Regions from separate parts of the Lysinibacillus sp. NPDC095746 genome, predicted to be linked through region 3. Evidence: riboswitches for the same ligand, from Rfam matches in the RefSeq annotation. Region 3 holds a riboswitch; each other region holds the start of a gene.
The links. A riboswitch is a leader RNA that binds a small molecule or an ion and turns the genes downstream of it on or off. The one in region 3 is predicted to bind S-adenosylmethionine.
Positions count from the first base shown of each region.

Region 1: it holds a riboswitch for S-adenosylmethionine, as region 3 does, so the genes downstream of both, ACIQ7N_RS09055 (O-acetylhomoserine aminocarboxypropyltransferase/cysteine synthase family protein) here and ACIQ7N_RS14655 (cyclase family protein) in region 3, are expected to answer to the same signal.
Region 2: it holds a riboswitch for S-adenosylmethionine, as region 3 does, so the genes downstream of both, ACIQ7N_RS19410 (Na+/H+ antiporter NhaC family protein) here and ACIQ7N_RS14655 (cyclase family protein) in region 3, are expected to answer to the same signal.
Region 4: it holds a riboswitch for S-adenosylmethionine, as region 3 does, so the genes downstream of both, ACIQ7N_RS10560 (MetQ/NlpA family ABC transporter substrate-binding protein) here and ACIQ7N_RS14655 (cyclase family protein) in region 3, are expected to answer to the same signal.

Region 1 is NZ_JBIWGL010000009.1:99,652-104,261, reverse strand. It holds gene ACIQ7N_RS09060 (hypothetical protein) at 96-482, opposite strand; gene ACIQ7N_RS09055 (O-acetylhomoserine aminocarboxypropyltransferase/cysteine synthase family protein) at 829-2,130, opposite strand; SAM riboswitch class I at 2,247-2,359, opposite strand; gene ACIQ7N_RS09050 (glycerol-3-phosphate acyltransferase) at 2,655-3,287, shown strand; gene ACIQ7N_RS09045 (DASS family sodium-coupled anion symporter) at 3,475-4,610, shown strand, end outside.
Region 2 is NZ_JBIWGL010000031.1:39,332-43,941, reverse strand. It holds gene ACIQ7N_RS19410 (Na+/H+ antiporter NhaC family protein) at 1-956, opposite strand, end outside; SAM riboswitch class I at 1,064-1,171, opposite strand; gene ACIQ7N_RS19405 (hypothetical protein) at 1,396-1,743, opposite strand; gene ACIQ7N_RS19400 (fluoride efflux transporter FluC) at 1,774-2,103, opposite strand; gene crcB (fluoride efflux transporter CrcB) at 2,100-2,462, opposite strand; gene ACIQ7N_RS19390 (VOC family protein) at 3,158-3,583, opposite strand; gene ACIQ7N_RS19385 (ABC transporter ATP-binding protein) at 4,120-4,610, shown strand, end outside.
Region 3 is NZ_JBIWGL010000018.1:88,262-92,871, forward strand. It holds gene ACIQ7N_RS14650 (DedA family protein) at 1-158, shown strand, start outside; gene ACIQ7N_RS14655 (cyclase family protein) at 254-991, opposite strand; SAM riboswitch class I at 1,086-1,192, opposite strand; gene ACIQ7N_RS14660 (YuzC family spore coat inner layer protein) at 1,340-1,750, opposite strand; gene ACIQ7N_RS14665 (MFS transporter) at 1,972-3,156, opposite strand; gene ACIQ7N_RS14670 (winged helix-turn-helix transcriptional regulator) at 3,267-3,650, shown strand; gene ACIQ7N_RS14675 (aldo/keto reductase) at 3,731-4,576, opposite strand.
Region 4 is NZ_JBIWGL010000011.1:133,523-138,132, reverse strand. It holds gene ACIQ7N_RS10575 (alpha-hydroxy acid oxidase) at 1-13, opposite strand, end outside; gene ACIQ7N_RS10570 (methionine ABC transporter permease) at 27-698, opposite strand; gene ACIQ7N_RS10565 (methionine ABC transporter ATP-binding protein) at 691-1,716, opposite strand; gene ACIQ7N_RS10560 (MetQ/NlpA family ABC transporter substrate-binding protein) at 1,812-2,645, opposite strand; SAM riboswitch class I at 2,732-2,836, opposite strand; gene ACIQ7N_RS10555 (pyridoxal phosphate-dependent aminotransferase) at 3,013-4,182, opposite strand; gene ACIQ7N_RS10550 (PhzF family phenazine biosynthesis protein) at 4,313-4,610, shown strand, end outside.

The DNA of each region.
Region 1 (4,610 bases), on a different contig from region 3:
ATTAATAAAAATTTTTTCTGTATATTTTCATAAGTCTAATTTAAAAAGCTCATTCCCTGTAGCAGCAGAGAATGAGCTAAAAATATGAGGGATAATTAACTAGCGTTGGCTAGCAATTTATAACGATATTGTGTTAAAGCTTGTTGAACTAATCCTATTTCCTCCCGCGTAAAATTTGGTATTGCATACGTACGTTCAACTAATTGGAATGTACCGTATTTTAAATAATACTCTGTCGCAGGAAGAGGAATATGATTTGCTCCATAGCTTTCATAAGCTTCGAAAACTTCTTTTACTGTATAGCCTTCCTCTTTGACATAAACCATTTCATTAAAAGCAGAATGTCCAAAGTTCTCTTGCCATTTACGTTCAACTGACGCAAGTATGTTTTGAATGGACATGTTGTTCACAAACACATGACCTTCATTTAATTCATAAATAAGATAAGATGCAATGTTTTGCGCACTATACACATTTCCCATTTAAAACACTCCTTTATCATCAGTTTTGTAGCAATAGTAGCTACTGGCTGAGTAACTACTCCTCTTCATCTATTCAAAAGTGGGGGAGCACTTATGAAACTAAATTAGTTTAAGCATTAATTGAAAACATTGGTTCTAGGTTGGTAGCCCTTCGAACACTTTTCTTATTTCCTAGTATAAAACAAGGATTTAAGAAAGTCAATAATACTTATCAAGTTACTAGGTATTAAATTTCCAGCTTCTTCACCAAATGAGGCGAGCGGATGATGTAGCAACCTTTGACGCATGACCAAATGAGGCCTATCGAATGAGAAAATACGTCAACACTACAACAAAGTCCTTTTTATTAAGCTTCTACTTTTTGTTGTGAGGCTGTTACTTGTTCAATAGCTTGTTCTAAATCTTCAATGATGTCCTCTACTGCCTCTAAACCGATGGATAAGCGAATGAGCGACTCGGTTACGCCAGTTTGGATTAGCTCTTCAGCAGATAGTTGCTGATGTGTAGTAGATGCTGGATGAATAATTAATGATTTTGCATCCCCTACATTTGCTACGTGCGAGAATAATTTCACACTATCTATTAATTTACGCCCTGCTTCACGTCCACCTTTAATACCAAATGTAAGCACTGAACCGAAGCCATTTTTTAAATATTTTTTAGCTAAATCATGGGTAGGGAAATCTTCTAAGCCATTGTAATTTACATATTCCACAGATGGGTGGTTTCGTAAATATTCAGCTACCGCTAATGCATTTTCGTTGTGTTTAGGAATACGCAAATGAAGCGTTTCTAAACCTTGTAATAAATTAAATGCTGCATCTGCACTTAATGTTGGACCAAAGTCGCGTAGTAATTGCACACGCAATTTTGTGGCGAATGCTGCCTCTGCTGTGTCAATACCATAACGTAAACCATGATAAGAAGCATCTGGCTCAGTAAAACCTGGGAAACGGCCACGAGTCCAGTCAAACTTCCCTGCATCTACTACAACACCACCTAAAGTTGTTCCGTGGCCACCAATCCATTTTGTTGCGGAATGAACAACAATATCCGCACCGTAGTCAATTGGTGTAGAGCCATATGGTGAAGCAAATGTGCTATCAATAATTAATGGCAAGCCGTTTTCATGTGCTATATTTGCTACTGCTTCAATATCTAGTACCTTTAAACTTGGGTTACCGTAAATTTCAGCGAACACGGCCTTTGTTTTATCAGTAATAGCTGCTCGGAAATTTTCTGGATTTGTTTCGTCTACAAAAATCGTTTTAATACCGTAGTTTGGTAGTGTGTTGGCGAATAAATTATAAGTACCTCCGTATAAAGAGCTACCTGCAACGATTTCATCGCCTGCCCCTGCAAGATTTAAAATGGAAAATGCGATAGCTGCTGCACCAGATGAAAGTGCTACTGCTGCTGTACCGCCTTCTAATAAAGCGACGCGTTTTTCAAAAACATCTACAGTTGGGTTTGTAATTCGTGTGTAAATATTGCCCGCTTCCTCTAAGGCAAAAAGACGTTGCGCATGAGCAGTGTCTTTAAAAACGAAAGCCGTTGAGCGATATATCGGTACTGTTCGTGATCCTGTTACCGGGTCTGGCTCTTGGCCACCGTGTAACAGCAATGTTTCTGGTTTAAATTTTGTCATTGTATACCTCCAAATGGTTATTTTTTTACGATGGTACCGGAGATGAGGAGGATTTTTTAGTAGAAAACAAAAACCCTCTTCAGCTAAGAAGAGGGTTGCGGTTGCAAGTTTTCCTCCCCTTATCTGCCAGATCCAATAAGAATCTGTAGGAATTAGCACCTTAGCAAGTTCATCACTTACTGGTTGCCGGGCATCATAGGGCCTATCCCTCCGCCGCTCTTGATAAGAGTATGAGATTCAATTTCCATCGTTGTTACACAGTATAAACATAGACTTTTTCACTGTCAATACTAAAATTTTATTTTTTCTGAAACTTCCGTCTGCTTTTTTACGTAATACGAACGCATACACTATTTTGATATTTATAGTTTTTATCACAAAATGTGGGGTTGATTACAGTTCCGACTATGTGCTCTCCTAGGGGCGCCCAGTCTCACTCCAATCAACTTTAGGGCATTTGTTATACCAAACGTCATTCCTAACTTTTAGTGACGAGCCTATTTTATTTTGAAAGGAGAATTTTTATGATAAAAGCCGTTATTATTTTTCTTCTTGTTGGTTATTTGATTGGCTGTATTCACGGCTCTAAAGTTGCTCAGTTTTTATCTGGGGTAGATTTAAAAAAGACTGGTCATGGCAATGCAGGTGCCTCTAACGCAACACTTTCCCTCGGCTGGAAATACGGCATATTAGTTGCACTGATCGATATCGGCAAAGGCGTTGCGGCTATAATCTGTGCACATGCCTATTTAGCAGATATAACACAATTAACAGAAATACAAGTTTGGCTCTTTACTTATATTGCAGCTGCTGGTGTCATTCTAGGTCATAATTTCCCATTTTATATGGGCTTCAATGGCGGTAAAGGAACTGCTTCAATCATTGGGATATTACTTGCAATTGATTGGACAATTGGCTTATTTGCACTCATTTTATTTGTTATGTTATCTTTCGTAACGAACTATTTAATTGTCGGTGTACTTGAGTTTTATCTCGTTTTCTGTATAGCCACATATTTATGGATTCCTGGAACAGTCCCAACGATTATAGCCCTATTACTTTTTGGTATAGCCATCATTTTGCATATCGAAAATATTAAGCGCTTGCTGCTAGGAACTGAGCCTAAAGTGACTTCAGCATTCAAAAAGAAAAAATAATATCTTTTGGATATTTTTGTCTTTTCTATGACCATTAATTTTCTCGCAACTTCCCATTATCGCTATATATAGAGGGTATTTCACATACTAGTTTTTTTACAATAAATAGACAAATTAACTTTCTTCATAAAGCATTTTACTAGCCGATGTGAAAATTATAGTCATGTTTAAGAAAGGATGAAAAAGTATGTCTACTTCTGAACAAGCAAAACCAAAACGTAATTTGAAACCACTCTGGATTGGATTAGCCTTCGCTTCATTAATCATCATCACTTTTTTACCTAACAACGGCGATTTACCTATAGCCGGACAACGCGCTTTGGCTATTTTAGCTTTTGCGGTCATCCTTTGGGTTACAGAAGCAGTATCCTATCCCGTTAGCTCTGCTATGATTATTGCTCTCGTTACAATCTTATTAGGGTTAGCTCCATCAATGGAAGATTCAACGAGAGAGCTAGGCACTTCGGATGCATTAAAATTAGCATTAAGTGGATTTAGTAATTCAGCAGTAGCACTAGTAGCCGCAGCACTTTTCCTAGCGGCAGCCATGCAGATTACCAATTTACATAAAAGACTTGCGCTTTGGATCCTTTCACTCGTAGGGACAAAAACGAAAGCCATTGTATTCGGTGCTATTTTAGTATCTATTGCACTCGCATTCTTTGTCCCTTCTGCTACTGCACGTGCAGGCGCAGTTGTGCCAATACTACTTGGGATGGTAGCAGCATTTGGTTTACCACGTGATAGTCGACTTGCTGCTCTACTTGTCATTACCTCTGTGCAAGCTGTCTCTATTTGGAATATTGGTATAAAGACGGCAGCAGCTCAAAATATGGTCGCTTTAAACTTCATCAAAGAACAATTTGGTGTGGATATTTCTTGGGGTGCTTGGTTACTTTATGCAGCTCCCTTCTCAATCATCATGTCAGTCGCTCTATTTTTCATTATGATTACACTAATTAAGCCTGAAACAAGTAATATTGCCGGTGGTAGAGAAGTAATAAAAAAACAGCTTGCAGAACTTGGTCCGTTAAAGGCTCCTGAAATTCGATTAATCATAACATCAGTAGTTTTACTATTTCTCTGGGCTGCTGAGGGCAAACTTCACCCATTCGATACGACAACTGTCACAATCGTTGCAATCGCCATTTTATTAATGCCCAAAATCGGAGTCTATTCATGGAAGCAAGTTGAACCACATATTCCTTGGGGGACAATTATCGTCTTCGCTGTAGGAATTATGCTAGGCACTGTCTTGCTTAATACAAAAGGTGCATCGTGGTTATCTGATAAAGTATTCGGTTCACTTGGTTTAGATTCTAT
Region 2 (4,610 bases), on a different contig from region 3:
CCTTTTTTCGATTTAATCCTTTTTGTTGCAAGGTGAAGTAGAAAGTCAATCCCACCGTTATACTTTATAACTTCCACCATTCCAGCTATTAATATCGCAAGGAATGCCATTTCATACATGCCTGCCATTCCTTCGCCGATCTTTTGAAAAAGGCTCATTAAATGATAGCTGCCATCCGCTAAGCCAACAGCCCCGGCAAGAACAATCCCAGATGCTAGAACAAGGAAAACATTCATTCCAGCTAACGCTAAAATAATGACCAAAATATAGGGAACAATTTTTACCCAATTATAGCTTAAATGCTCCACTTGCGCAGTTTCACCCATTGTAATGAACCCTAAAATAAGACTCGTTACAATAGCTGCCGGCAAGACAATCCAAAAATTTACCTTAAATTTATCCTTCATTTGTGCACCTTGTGAACGAACGGCAGTAATGGTTGTATCTGAAATAAAAGATAAATTATCGCCAAACATCGAACCACCAACAATCGCTGCCATTACTAAAGCCATGGAAAGCTCGATATGCTCGCTTATGCCAACTCCAATGGGCGCTAGCGCAACAATCGTTCCCACTGATGTCCCCATTGATAGGGAGATAAAGCAGGCAATGATGAATAAGCCTACAACAAGCAGATTTGGCGGAACGACCGATAAAGCAAAGTTTACAGTGGAATCCACTGCCCCCATGCCTTTTGCTACCGATGAAAAGGCCCCAGCCAAAAGAAAAATAACAACCATTAGCATGACATTTAAATTTCCTGCGCCTTTGCAAAAAATATCAACCTTTTGCGCAAACGATTCTTGTCGATTCATCGCTAAAGCGACAGCGCCTGAAATGGAAATGGCTACAATGACAGGAAAGGCGTAAAAATCACCTGTAATAACCCCTGAGCCAATAAATAAAATCAAAAACACAACAAATGGGATTAGCGCCCATGGATTCTCTTTCTTCATGTCTACCTCCAAAAATAAAATTGGACACGTCTTTTGTCCATTCTTTTTACGAAAAAAAGGCCTCTTCTTGTACTAACAAGAAGAGGCCTTATATCTATAAAACACTCCTCTTATCTATCAAGCCTTTGCCTGCTGGATTTGGCACAGTAACTTAAATCATAAGTTCCGCTGCCGAGATTTCATCGGGCCAGTCCCTCCATCTCTCTTGATAAGAAGCAAAATATTATTTTTTTCACAATAATAAATATTAAAATAAAAATTCAATTTTTGCAACATATTTTTATTTGATTTTTATTTTAAAGCTATATTCTGAAAAGTTTTTGAGGAAAATATCCGTAATATGCTTAGAGCACCTCGATTTAACAGTTGTAGGGAATAAAAGAAGTGTTGCAGCAATTGCAACTTTAAAAGGAAGCGCCCCTGGGACAGCAAAGGGCGCTTAAAACATTTGTGGTAAAAATTCCGTCATAAAGCGTTGGTTTTTACGCAACCATATTTTTAAAATCATACGATGTGTTAGAAGTCGTTGTCTTTTTTGTGGTCTAGCCTTGGCCTCTATTAAACTTTGTAGTAGAGTACATGTTTCTGTTGCAAATGCTTGAGGGTCAACGAGGACGTCAAGCTTATAATCAATTAATTGTACCGCCTGTACCTTTGCAAGTAATTGTGCAAAGCGTGTATTCATTTCTAGAAAGTTTTCTTCTAGTTCTAGGTCGATTAAACTATATAGTGTTTGTTCAATGTCAGCTTCAAGCGCTTGTAATTGTTCAATGGATGGCTGTGTCAAAAAATCACCTCTAGTTTTTTAAAAATGCGGCTATACAAGGTAAAAGCCAAGTGTAGCGAAAAATAAGCCGAATATAACTGTAGTGCTTATATAAACAATCGCTTGTCTCCATTTTTGCTGCTCCAAGAGCGTCAAACATTCAAAACCGAATGTCGAAAAAGTCGTATAGGCTCCTAAAAAACCAATCCCTATTAAATGCCAAAACCAATCACTTAGATGTAGCGCAAATAAAAAGCCAAGCGCAAAAGACCCTGTTATATTAATAAAAAATGTTGCCCATGGGTATGTATGGACAATCAATTTTCCTAGATAAAATCGTGTTAGTGCACCTAAAAGTCCACCGATACCAATAATTATCATACGATGCGCCCCTTTGCTAGTTTAAATCCTAGCCATGCACAAGCTAAACCGCCAAAAACACTTACTAATATATAAAGAACGGCTTGTAGCCATTTACTATCCTGCAAAAGCAATAGTGTTTCTAAAGAAAATGTCGAAAAGGTTGTAAAGGCACCAAAAAAGCCAGTACCAATTCCTATAATAACAGGCGTTCTCTTTGTAAACATTGTAAATAGCCACGCTAAACAAAAGCAGCCAATTAAGTTCATACAAAGTGTCGCAAATGGAAAACCACCGTTATTTGAAAGTGCTTGGCCAAGGCTATATCGACAGATGGCACCCAAAAATCCGCCAATTCCAACAGCTAAAAATGATTTCACAGTAAAGACCCCTTACTAAAATGTCTATATTGAAAAGTGTATCATGTGCACACTATTTTAGATATATTTCTACCAGTTAGATTCAAAAAGATCACCGTTTTACGTTCCAAAATACTTCAGGTAAAGTCCCTATATCATAGCAAAATTATTGTTTCAAATACGATTACATCGTTCAATTGAAATCTCCGTCGACGGAAAACACAATAATACAAAAATAATTATTACAATAGAGCTGGTGCCTTCAAAAGCACACTATAAAGTTCAAAACAATAATTGATGTTTAAGTTTGACGCTCGAGTCTCTTATATTCAACTTGCACCGATGGATGTTGGCGTGAGCGAAGGGAATGGCATTTTTACACCCTTAATGGAAAGCAGGGGACAGTCTCGGTGTTTACTATTCTTTAATTTTTTTGGGGAGGATGGGCGATAAATTAAAGTTAGGTGATAAATTAAAAAGTTAGGCGAAAATCTAAAAATTATTCCGATCAATTGCTGGAAGCCCCTCTCGAACTAGATTTGTTCGTTTAGGGTCCAGAATTGAAAATTTTGTAATCGTATTTTGTGAAAAATTAAGGACACTACTTACCGTTTTTTTTGAACTGGATTCTTTTTATCACTCTGCCAGCTATTTAACACAAGTAGTGTAACAGATAACGTGTTTTTGCTGTTGCAAACAAATCATAATTTTTATTACTATAATTGACCTTTAACATTGTCAATGACAGTATCAAAGTCTTTATTGGAATCGACACTTTCCGTTATTGTAAAAACATATCCATTTGGATCTTCTAAAGTTAATTCTTTTGCATTCCATGGTTGAACTGTCGGTTTTTGAATGATATTTGTTTCATTTTCCAGTGCAGCTTGATAAATACTATGAATATCACTAGAAAATAAATTAATAATGACTGAGTCACTAGTGTTGACTTCTTCATCCTGTAATAACATCAAATCTTGGTACTTTGCGCCTCTTAAATGTGTCATTGAAGTTGTTCCGTTAGCATCTGGAAAATCAAATACTGAATTGAAATTTAGTACATTTCCATACCATTCTTTTGACTTTTCAATATCTTTTACTTTTAGCTTTACAAATAAGGGCATTTGATAAAATTCATTCATGTCTATTTCCTCCTTTAGGTTCATACAAACTAACCATAAAGGTTTACGCAGCGTTAAAGTCAAGACAAAAAGTTATAGATTTTTGTGTTACATTTTAGGATTTTAGCAATTCATCGCTTTAAAGCGTTAATTTTTTTCTAAAAAACAGAAAAAATACCAGCAAGTTAGTTGACAAATATTTCTAAAGTATGATAATCTTCAATAACACTATATCAATCTTAAGTAAAGGAGGGCATGACGATGTTAATTTTACCAGTATCATATCAAAGTACAACTGCATACATTGTCCATGTCTTCTAACATTTTTATTTTGCGTTGCAAATAAATGGCATGGTAACTCCTTGCCTTTTATGAAGAGACACATGCTCTTTTTTTGGGGTATGTGTCTTTTTTTGTGGCAAAAAAGGGTTGTAGTGATCATAAAAAAGGAGTGTATGTGTATGCGAAACAAAGGACAAAAAATGATTTTCATCAAGAAATTTATGGAGAGTGGGTAGCAAAGTTTTAACAGCACTTGAGAAAGAAGGTTATAACGTATGTTTGATGTTTTAAGTAAATTAAGCTGGTTTTTCAAGAAATACTGGAAGCAATATACAATAGCCGTTACGCTATTAATGATTGCGAGTGGCTTAGAAGTTGTTCCACCATATTTACTAGGGTCAATTATTGATATATTGACTGCTGGTGAAATGACACCAGCTCTATTAACGAAGTATATTTTGATTTTCCTGTGTATCATTGTTGGGGGTTATGCCCTAAATTTTGTGTGGCAATTCAGATTATTTGAAGGGGCTATTAACTTAGAGAAAATTTTACGCCGCAACCTTATGCAGCATTTTTTGCGTATGACACCAACTTTTTATGAAAAAAATCGTACTGGGGATTTAATGGCCCGTGCGACCAATGATTTAAACGCTGTGTCGCTAACTGCTGGATTCGGGATTATGACATTGATTGATTCCACAATTTACATGGGCTTTATTATTTTCGCCATGGGTTTTATGATTTCGTGGAAGCTTACTTTTTT
Region 3 (4,610 bases):
GGACATTTACTTTTATCACTTTAGGGAAGATACTTGGAGAGAAATGGCATTATGTTGAGTTATATTTATCCCGCTACAGTATTTATGTTATAGTATTGTTCATCATCATTATGTTCATCATTTATGTTGTTTTCAAAAGAAAGAATTCATCTAAATAAATTCAATAGCACAAGCCGATTCCGGACGTATTATGCCGATGCATAATGGATGAAAGGTCTAATTCAATATTTATTGAATCAGACCTTTTGCTATATTACGGTAATATTGCAAAGGAACGGACAGGGAATCCAGATGCTTTTTCAGGCTTTGGCACGATATTGAATATAGCAGCGCCCTTTGGAGGTAGCTTATCTAAATTTGTCATAAGCTCAATTTGATAAGTATCTTGCTCTAGCACAAAATATTCGCCGTCTAATTTTCCATTTCTACGGAAATCTGCTGCTGAATCCGTATCAAAAGTTTCGTGGCCAATAGCCCTTACTTGTCGTTCGTTGAATAAAAATTGTAATGCTTCTAATCCCCAGCCAGGAATATGATTATTGCCATCAGCGTCTTTGTTGCTGAAAGATTCTTTATCTGGCCAACGTTTACTCCAATCGGTACGGAACGCAACAAAGGTACCTGCTTCAATTTCCCCATTTTCAGCTTCAAAGTCAAGAATATCTTGAACACGTAACGTGTAGTCGTTATTTACTGCGGCTTCCTTCGATTTATCAATAACGATTAGTGGTAGCACTAGTTCTTTTAGCTCCAATTCCTCTAAATAGCGTGTATCTCGCACAAAATGGATAGGTGGGTCGATATGTGTTCCATATTGCCCTGGGAAAGTGAATTGCTGTGCAAAGAAGCCATCCTCATGTGAAAATAATGTTTCAAATTTAGCATCAGCAAACATAAAGAAATGTGGAGAATTTGGACCAAATGTATGCGTTAAGTCTACCCATTTTTTTGATTTCAATAGTTGAATTGCTTGTAAAAGTTCGTTTGTCATAATAGTTCCCTGCTTTCTTTTAATTAGAATGGAAAAATAAAAAAGAGCCCTCCTTGAAGAAGAGGACTCTTGTGCAAAGCAACTAAAGTAAGTCTTCTCATCTTTCAAGGCAGAATTTTGCCAATTGGAATTAGCACCATACCTATAGGGCTGGTTGCTGAGACTTCATAGGGCCAATCCCTCCGTCTCTCTTGATAAGAAAATGCGATATAAGAATTTTCAGAAATATTGTGTACAAACACTTTAGCATATTTTTTTATAGTTTACAAGCTTGATAGGGATACAAGGTTAAAATTCATAAAGATGCTAAAGGTAAAAGAAAGAGGCCCTCTTCAAAGGGCCAACTCTTCACCAACCTAAAATTAGTGTTAGCTTACAACAGCTACTTTCCGTAAATGTTATACGAAATCCATCTGGTGTATAGGTAGTATCGAATTTTACAGTAATGCCTGTTGAAGCAATTAACTTTTCAACTTCTGTTTTATTTGATTGTTGTGCTGCGTTCATAAGATCGTGTGCAAATTGCTCGGATTCATCAATTTTATCCGTAAGTAATTGTGCTTGCTGCATAATAACCTTAATCCGATTCGCGGAAGTCTTTAATTTCTTTGTATTGACGATTGGAAATGGACTTCTATTCATAGGGGGTGTCGGCATTGCTAGATGGCTGGAAGGGTGTTGATTTGTTGGTTGATTTGCCATTACCCATGCCGGATAGTAATGAGGATAGACAAAAAACGGATAAGGATTGTAATACAACTAAATTCCTCCTATCCTATAGCTGATACAGTATCTTATGTACAATATAGACTTTCGGTGTTAACAGCTGATGCTTTCAAGCTCTTTTGGGAATCGGTTCACGGCATTAGAATTTTTTAAGGCTTATTTTTGACGATACTTTCCTTAAAATTGGATAAAAACAAAAAGGAAGCCTTGTGTATGGTTAAGGCTTCCTTTCGTTCTTGTTATTCTAGGGAAATCTATTGTTTATTTCTATCGAAGTGTAACGTTAGGAAGGTAGTAACTGCAGCAATCATCACCATTACGAATCCATATATAGGGGTATGAGCTAATGATTGGAGGTTAACAATCATTCCTCCAATGTATGATCCTAGAAAAATACCAATGTTAAAGGCCGAAATATTTAATGCTGAAGCCATTGAAATAGCCGATGGTGTATATTTTTCTGAAAGCTGAACGGCATAAAGCTGTAATCCTGGTACATTCATAAACATAAATAGCCCCATCATAAAGACCATTATTAATCCTATGATGGATGATTCTAAAAAGAAGTTGATGCCGAGTAGTGCTAATGCTAATCCTATAAAGATCATAAAGATAGAGCGTAAAGGGTTATTATTCGCAAAATGACCACCTAATGTATTACCAATGGCAACACAAATACCGTATACAACTAAGATCACGATAATTGCCTTTGGTGAGTAGCCCATATACTGCTCTAAAATAGGAGAAACATAGGTGTATACGACGAATGCGCCACCATACCCAATTGCAGTAATAAAGAGAATTAATAACATTCGAATATTCCCTAAAACTTTACCAATATCTAAAATGGATATTGGATTACCTTTCGATAAGTGACTTGGCACAAGCAGGGCATTACTAATTAATCCAATAATACCTATGATAACTATGAAAATAAACGACATTCGCCAATCAGTTACTTGTCCAATAAAAGTTCCTAGTGGGACACCAGTCACAGTCGCTAATGTTAGTCCTGTAAACATAAAAGCTATTGCACTTGCTCGTTTATTCGGTGCCACAACATCTGCAGCTATCACAGAGGCAATGGACATAAACACACCATGTGCCAATGCTGAAATAACACGCCCAGTTAGTAGTAATGGAAATGAGGGAGCTAAGGCTGCAAGTAAATTACCGATAATAAACAGCACCATAACGAGCAGTAACACATTTTTGCGACTTAGGCGCGATGTTAATGCTGTTAAAAGCGGTGCACCAATCGTTACACCTAGTGCATATATGGATACGGTTAAACCTGCAGTACTTAATGTTATATTAAAATCTTTTGTAATTAATGGAAGTAATCCGATGCTTATAAATTCTGTAGAGCCGATACCAAATGCACTGATGGCAAGTGCAAGCAATGTGAATTTAGCATTTGGCGCTTTTGTAGCTTTCATTCTATTACTATCTCCTTTGATTTTTTGTATAGTGTATAGTAATATTCATACATGCCAGAAAGTTACGTAGGGTACTTTTAGTTACTTTTGAATATTACAGGAGGTTTACAATGAAAAAAGTTTATAATATTGGTGTCGAAGCCACTCTTGAAGTAATTGGGGGTAAATGGAAACCTATTATTCTTTGTCATCTTAACCACCATGGTCAGATTCGTACGAATGAATTTCGCCGATTGATTCCAGGCATTTCTCAAAAAATGCTAACAAGCCAATTACGTGAGTTAGAGCAGTCTGGATTAATTAATCGTAAGGTTTTCAATCAAGTACCGCCAAAAGTTGAATATTCGTTAACACCTTATGGTCAAGAGATGGACCCTGTGCTGAACATCCTTTGCACTTGGGGTGAAAAACATATCGAAATGCTACAAGATAAAGGTGAAGATGTACTGTTAATGCAACGTGACGAAGATATCGCAATAAAGCATACATCTTAAATAGATTGGAAAGAGACTGTCTGAAAAGTTTTCTCTACTAAGAAAATAAGACAGTCTCTTTTATGTTTACAAGCTATCGTTTACATGACAAAATCAAACTCATCTGGGTTTGGTCCAACACGTTGATCTAGATTCATAGCGTTAATGATTGCCATCTCTTCATTAGTTAAATGGAAATCAAAAATATCAGCGTTTTGAATCATACGTTCTTTGCGCACAGATTTTGGAATTGTGACGATACCATGTTGAATATCCCAGCGCAAGATAACTTGAGGATTTGATTTCCCGTATTTTTCTGCTATTTTTGAAATAGTCTCATTATCAAGAAGTCCACCTTGCATTAATGGTGCCCAAGCTTCCAGTTGTATATTGTGCTCTTCACAGAATGAACGTAGCTCCGTTTGTTGTAATCGTGGATGTAGTTCCACTTGGTTAATAACGGGTTTGATACGAGCTGTTTTCAGAAGATCTTGTAAGTGTGATACATGGAAATTACATACCCCAATAGCTTTTATTTTCCCTTGACCGTATAAATCTTCGAGTGCTCTCCAAGCTTCTGCAAATTTATTTTTACCTGGCCAATGAATAAGATAAAGATCTAAATAATCTAGCCCTAATTTTTCTAAGCTATCCTCGTAAGCTGCGATTGTCTCTTCATAGCTCAGGCCATCGTTCCAGACTTTAGATGTAATAAATAAATCTTCACGTTGTAAACCAGTAGATGCTAGCGCCTGTCTAATACCTTCACCAACCCCGGCCTCATTGCCATAAATAGCAGCAGTATCGATACTACGGTAACCGATCTCGATAGCATTTTTCACCATTTCTGCTGTAGCTTCATTTTCTACTTTAAATACGCCTAAACCCATTCCTGGCATTTGTAAGCCATTATTTAATGTGATTATATCTTGTAAATGATTGATCATTTTTTTGTCCTCCGATTTTTGTTAGTGCTTTGAT
Region 4 (4,610 bases), on a different contig from region 3:
TTATCTTTGTCATCGTAAACCTCCTACTAATCTTTCTTTAACTTCGCAGCAAAGCGGTTACCTAGTGATTGAATACTCTGCACGAGGATGATTAAGATGAACACTGTCGCATACATCACGTCAACCTCATAGCGTAAATGGCCGTAACGGTATGCGAGATCACCTAGACCACCAGCACCAACCATTCCTGCCATTGCTGTTGCTCCTATAAGACCGATTGTGGCAATCGTTAAACCTAAAATAATGGATGGGCGAGCCTCACGTAATAAGACGTTCCAAATAATATGACGACGTTTAATACCCATTGCTGTATAAGCTTCCACAACACCTGGATCTACTTCTAAAAGTGCTGTTTCCATAAGTCGCGCAATATAAGGCGCTGTATAAACAACAAGCGGCACAATAACACCTTTTACACCAATAGTTGTGCCGACGATTAGCTTCGTGAACGGTAAAATGAAAAATAGTAAAATAATGAACGGTACAGAGCGAATAATATTAATAAATAAATTGAAAAATTGGTAGAGAAATTTATTTTCAAACGATTGCCCCGGGCGAGTTAAAACGATTAAAAGCCCCAAAGGAATCCCAATTAAAATAGAAAAGAATAATGAAATCCCAACCATTTGGAAGGTTTCGAGAATGGATTTCCCAATAACATCTGACCAATCTGCAAAGAAGCTTTGAATGCTAGTCATTTAATTCGCCTCCTAATACCTCAATGCTTACCCCGTTTTCTGTAAAATACTTAAGTGCTTTTTCTACGATATGTGCTTCACCGTGTAGATGCACGATAATATTACCGACAATGCCATTTTTTAATTCTATGATATTGGCTGATAAAATATTTGGTTGCACATCATAAACTTTACTCACTTCTGCTAGTAATGGTTTACCCGTACTTTCACCAAGGAATGTTAAACGAATAACACTTCCCGAAACATTTAATTGTTTGATAAGAGAAGGGGATAAATTACGTTGAGAAATGGTATTTAAAAATTTTCGTGTCGTTGGATGCTGGGGCTTCGAAAATAGTTCTATAGCAGAGCTAAATTCCACAACCGCCCCTGATTCAAGAACGGAAACAGCATCGCAAATTTTTTGAATAACATTCATTTCATGTGTAATAAGTAAAATCGTGATGCCTAGCTCACGATTAATTTTCAAGAGAAGCTCAAGAATGGCGTCCGTTGTTTCGGGGTCGAGTGCACTTGTCGCTTCATCACTAAGCAAAATCTCAGGCTCTTGGGCAAGGGCACGTGCAATAGCGACACGTTGCTTTTGACCACCTGAAAGCTGGCTAGGATAGCTATCTAATTTCTCCGTTAGGCCAACAATTTCTGCATATTTTGCAACGCGTTTTTTTACTTCAGAGTCGTTATAGCCAAGAAGCTTTAATGGTATCGAGATATTGTTGTAAACAGTCGCCGTTTTTAAAAGGTTAAAATGCTGGAAGATCATCCCGATTTTTTGCCGAGTTTTGCGAAGGTCGTTTAGAGAAAGGGAAGTTATATCGACATGATCGATAAATACTTTTCCTGTTGTCGGACGCTCTAATAAATTCACACAGCGAATAAGGGTACTCTTTCCTGCACCACTGTAGCCGATAACCCCATGAATTTCACCTTTTTTGACATGCAGGTTAATACCATCTACTGCTTTGACGATACCATTTTTAGTTTTAAATTCTTTTGTTATATTTTCTAGTTGAATCATAAGGTGATATCTCCTTTCTAAGTCCTTCGATAAAGCAAGAATCTGCTAGCTTTCCTGTAGGAGTCTCGCAGATTCTTGATATACTTAATCGTCACTTACCAGCTTGGAATTATGGAGCCTTGGAATTTTTCTTCAATAAATTTGCGCACCTCATCAGATTGATAAGCTTCAACAAATTTTTTGATCGTTGGGTCATCCTTGTTTTCAGCACGCACCACAATGTAGTTCACATATGGAGAGTCCGTAGATTCTAAAAGAATGGAGTCTTTTTTAGGATTAATGCCAGCATCAAGAGCGAAGTTTGTATTAATGGCAGCTACATCTACTTCACTAAGCTGTTTAGGAATTTGTGCAGCCTCTAATTCAATGAATTTCAAATTCTTTTTGTTTTCTTCCACATCGCGAATAGATGCTGTTAAGTCTGCACCGTCTTTTAATTTAATGATGCCTGCCTCTTGAAGGACAAATAGAGCACGAGCCCCGTTCGTTGGATCATTCGGTAATCCGAATGTAGCACCATCTGGAACGTCATCGAATGATTTATATTTCTCGGAGTATATGCCCATAGGAGTTAAAATTGTTTTTCCTACTGGCACTAAATCTGTTTTGTGATCTTTGTTAAATGCATCGAGGAAAGGCTCGTGTTGATAGCTGTTTACATCAAGATCACCCTCGGCTAACGATGTATTTGGTAAAACATAATCAGAAAACGTTTTTAGTTCTACCTCTAAGCCATTTTCTTTGGCAACTTTTGCTGCAGCCTCTGCAATTTGTTCGTGTGGACCAGAAGTTACACCTACTACAATCTTATTTTCATTAATAGTCTTACTTTGACTATCCTTACTATTTTCTTTAGTACCACAGCCCACTAATGCTGCTACTAATGTAAGACTTGCTAAACCTAATAAAATCTTGTTTTTCTTTTTCATGAAACATACCTCCAAAGTTGTTTTATCGGTAATAAAAATAAAAAAACTCTCTTAAAAATTAAGAGAGGCTCATGAAAAATTGTCCTCTCTTATCTTTCAAACAATGATTGTTTGCTGGAATTAGCACCTTCCTTAAAAAAGGAGGTTGCCGAGCTTCATAGGGCCAGTCCCTCAGCTACTCTTGATAAGAGATTTATAATATTTTTTTGTAAATCCGATAGAACTAATATAAATTATAGGATTTAGTAAGTCAATTGAATTTTTAAAATTTTTCATTTTATTTTAATGTTTAGTCGCGAAAGAAGAGAGAGAAAAAACTGTCCCTATAGCAAGTCTGAGCTAATGGAACAGTTTTTGATTGAAATGTTCACGGGTTAAATAAGTTTAATTTTTCAATTCTGCTGATCGCTTCACGTAAGCGGTCTTCGCTAACAAGTAAACCAACCCGTACAAAGCCTTCACCATATTGACCGAAGCCATTGCCTGCAGCTACTGCGATATCAGCTTTGTCGAGCAATATATCGGCAAATTGTTCACTCGTAAAACCTAGTGGAACAGGGAGCCATGCAAAAAAAGAGCCTCTCGGTGCTGTTACTTGCCAACCAATTCGCTGAGCTTCTTCGATCAGGACGTTTCGTCGACGCTCATAAGTCGCTCTTAGCTTATCTGCACAACTTTGGGAAGCAGTAAGTGCAACTGCCGCGGCTTGTTGTACGGCAGGAAATTGACTACAAAATAGATGATCTTGAATAAGGTTAATGGCTGCGATAATGTCGGGTTTACCAACAGCGAAACCAATGCGCCAGCCTGCCATATTATACGTTTTGGATAATGTATACATTTCGATACCGACATCTTTAGCACTATCAGCTTGCAGGAAGCTGATAGGTTTATGGCCGTCAAATCCAATCGCTCCGTAGGCAAAATCATGTGCGACGATAATATTATGCTCTTTTGCAAAGCGTACTGTTTCCTCGAAAAATTCCAATGTTGCAGTACCGCCAGTTGGATTATTCGGGTAATTCAAGTACAGTAACTTCGCCTTTTCCTTTACTTCATCGGATAAAGCAGTATAGTCTGGCAGGAAATCATTTTCTGCGAAAAGAGGCATAACTTCAAAATTAACATCACCTAATACGACACCAGATAAGTAATCTGGATATCCAGGATCAGGTAATAGCATAGTGTCACCGGGGTTTAAAACAGCTAACGGTAGCTCAACAAGACCAATTTTCGTACCACCGAGAATAGCAACCTCTGTATCAGGGTCAATGTCCACATTGTATTCACGTTTGTAGAAGCTTGCTGCTGCTTGGCGTAATTCTGCTATGCCGCGAAATGGAGAGTATTGATGATTTTGGGGATTTTCTGCCGCCTCCTGTAATGCTTTAATAATGTGTGAAGGAGTGGGTTGATCTGGATTACCTTGACCAAGATTGATAACATCACGTCCTTCAGCAAGAGCAGCGTTTACTTTTTGCACAAGTGCTGCAAAAAATTGAGTTGGGAGTTGCTGTAGTTTTTTTGAGAATTCCATGCACGTCCACCTTTTTCAGAATATAATAATTATTGAAGATATGATGCACATAATATTACTTTTTTTAGTAATTGTCTAGAGTATTTTCAGATAACTAAAAATCAAAAGTGACGCAAATGAGGTGGGAAAATTGAACAAAGTCTCGTATTTTATCGTCAATGCTTTTACTACAGAGCTTTACAAGGGAAATCCCGCAGCAGTATGTTTACTTGATTCAACGATACCTGAGTCGACCATGCAAAAAATTGCTCAAGAGATCCCGGTACCAACAACAGCTTTTGTTCAAAGGAAGGATAATCATTTTTTTCTTAGATGGTTTACGCCTGCAAAGGAAATACCGATTTGTGGACACGGAACAATCGCTAGCGCTTTTTTACTTTGGAAACAAGGGATTGTACCTATCAATTCTTCGATTATATTCCAGACTG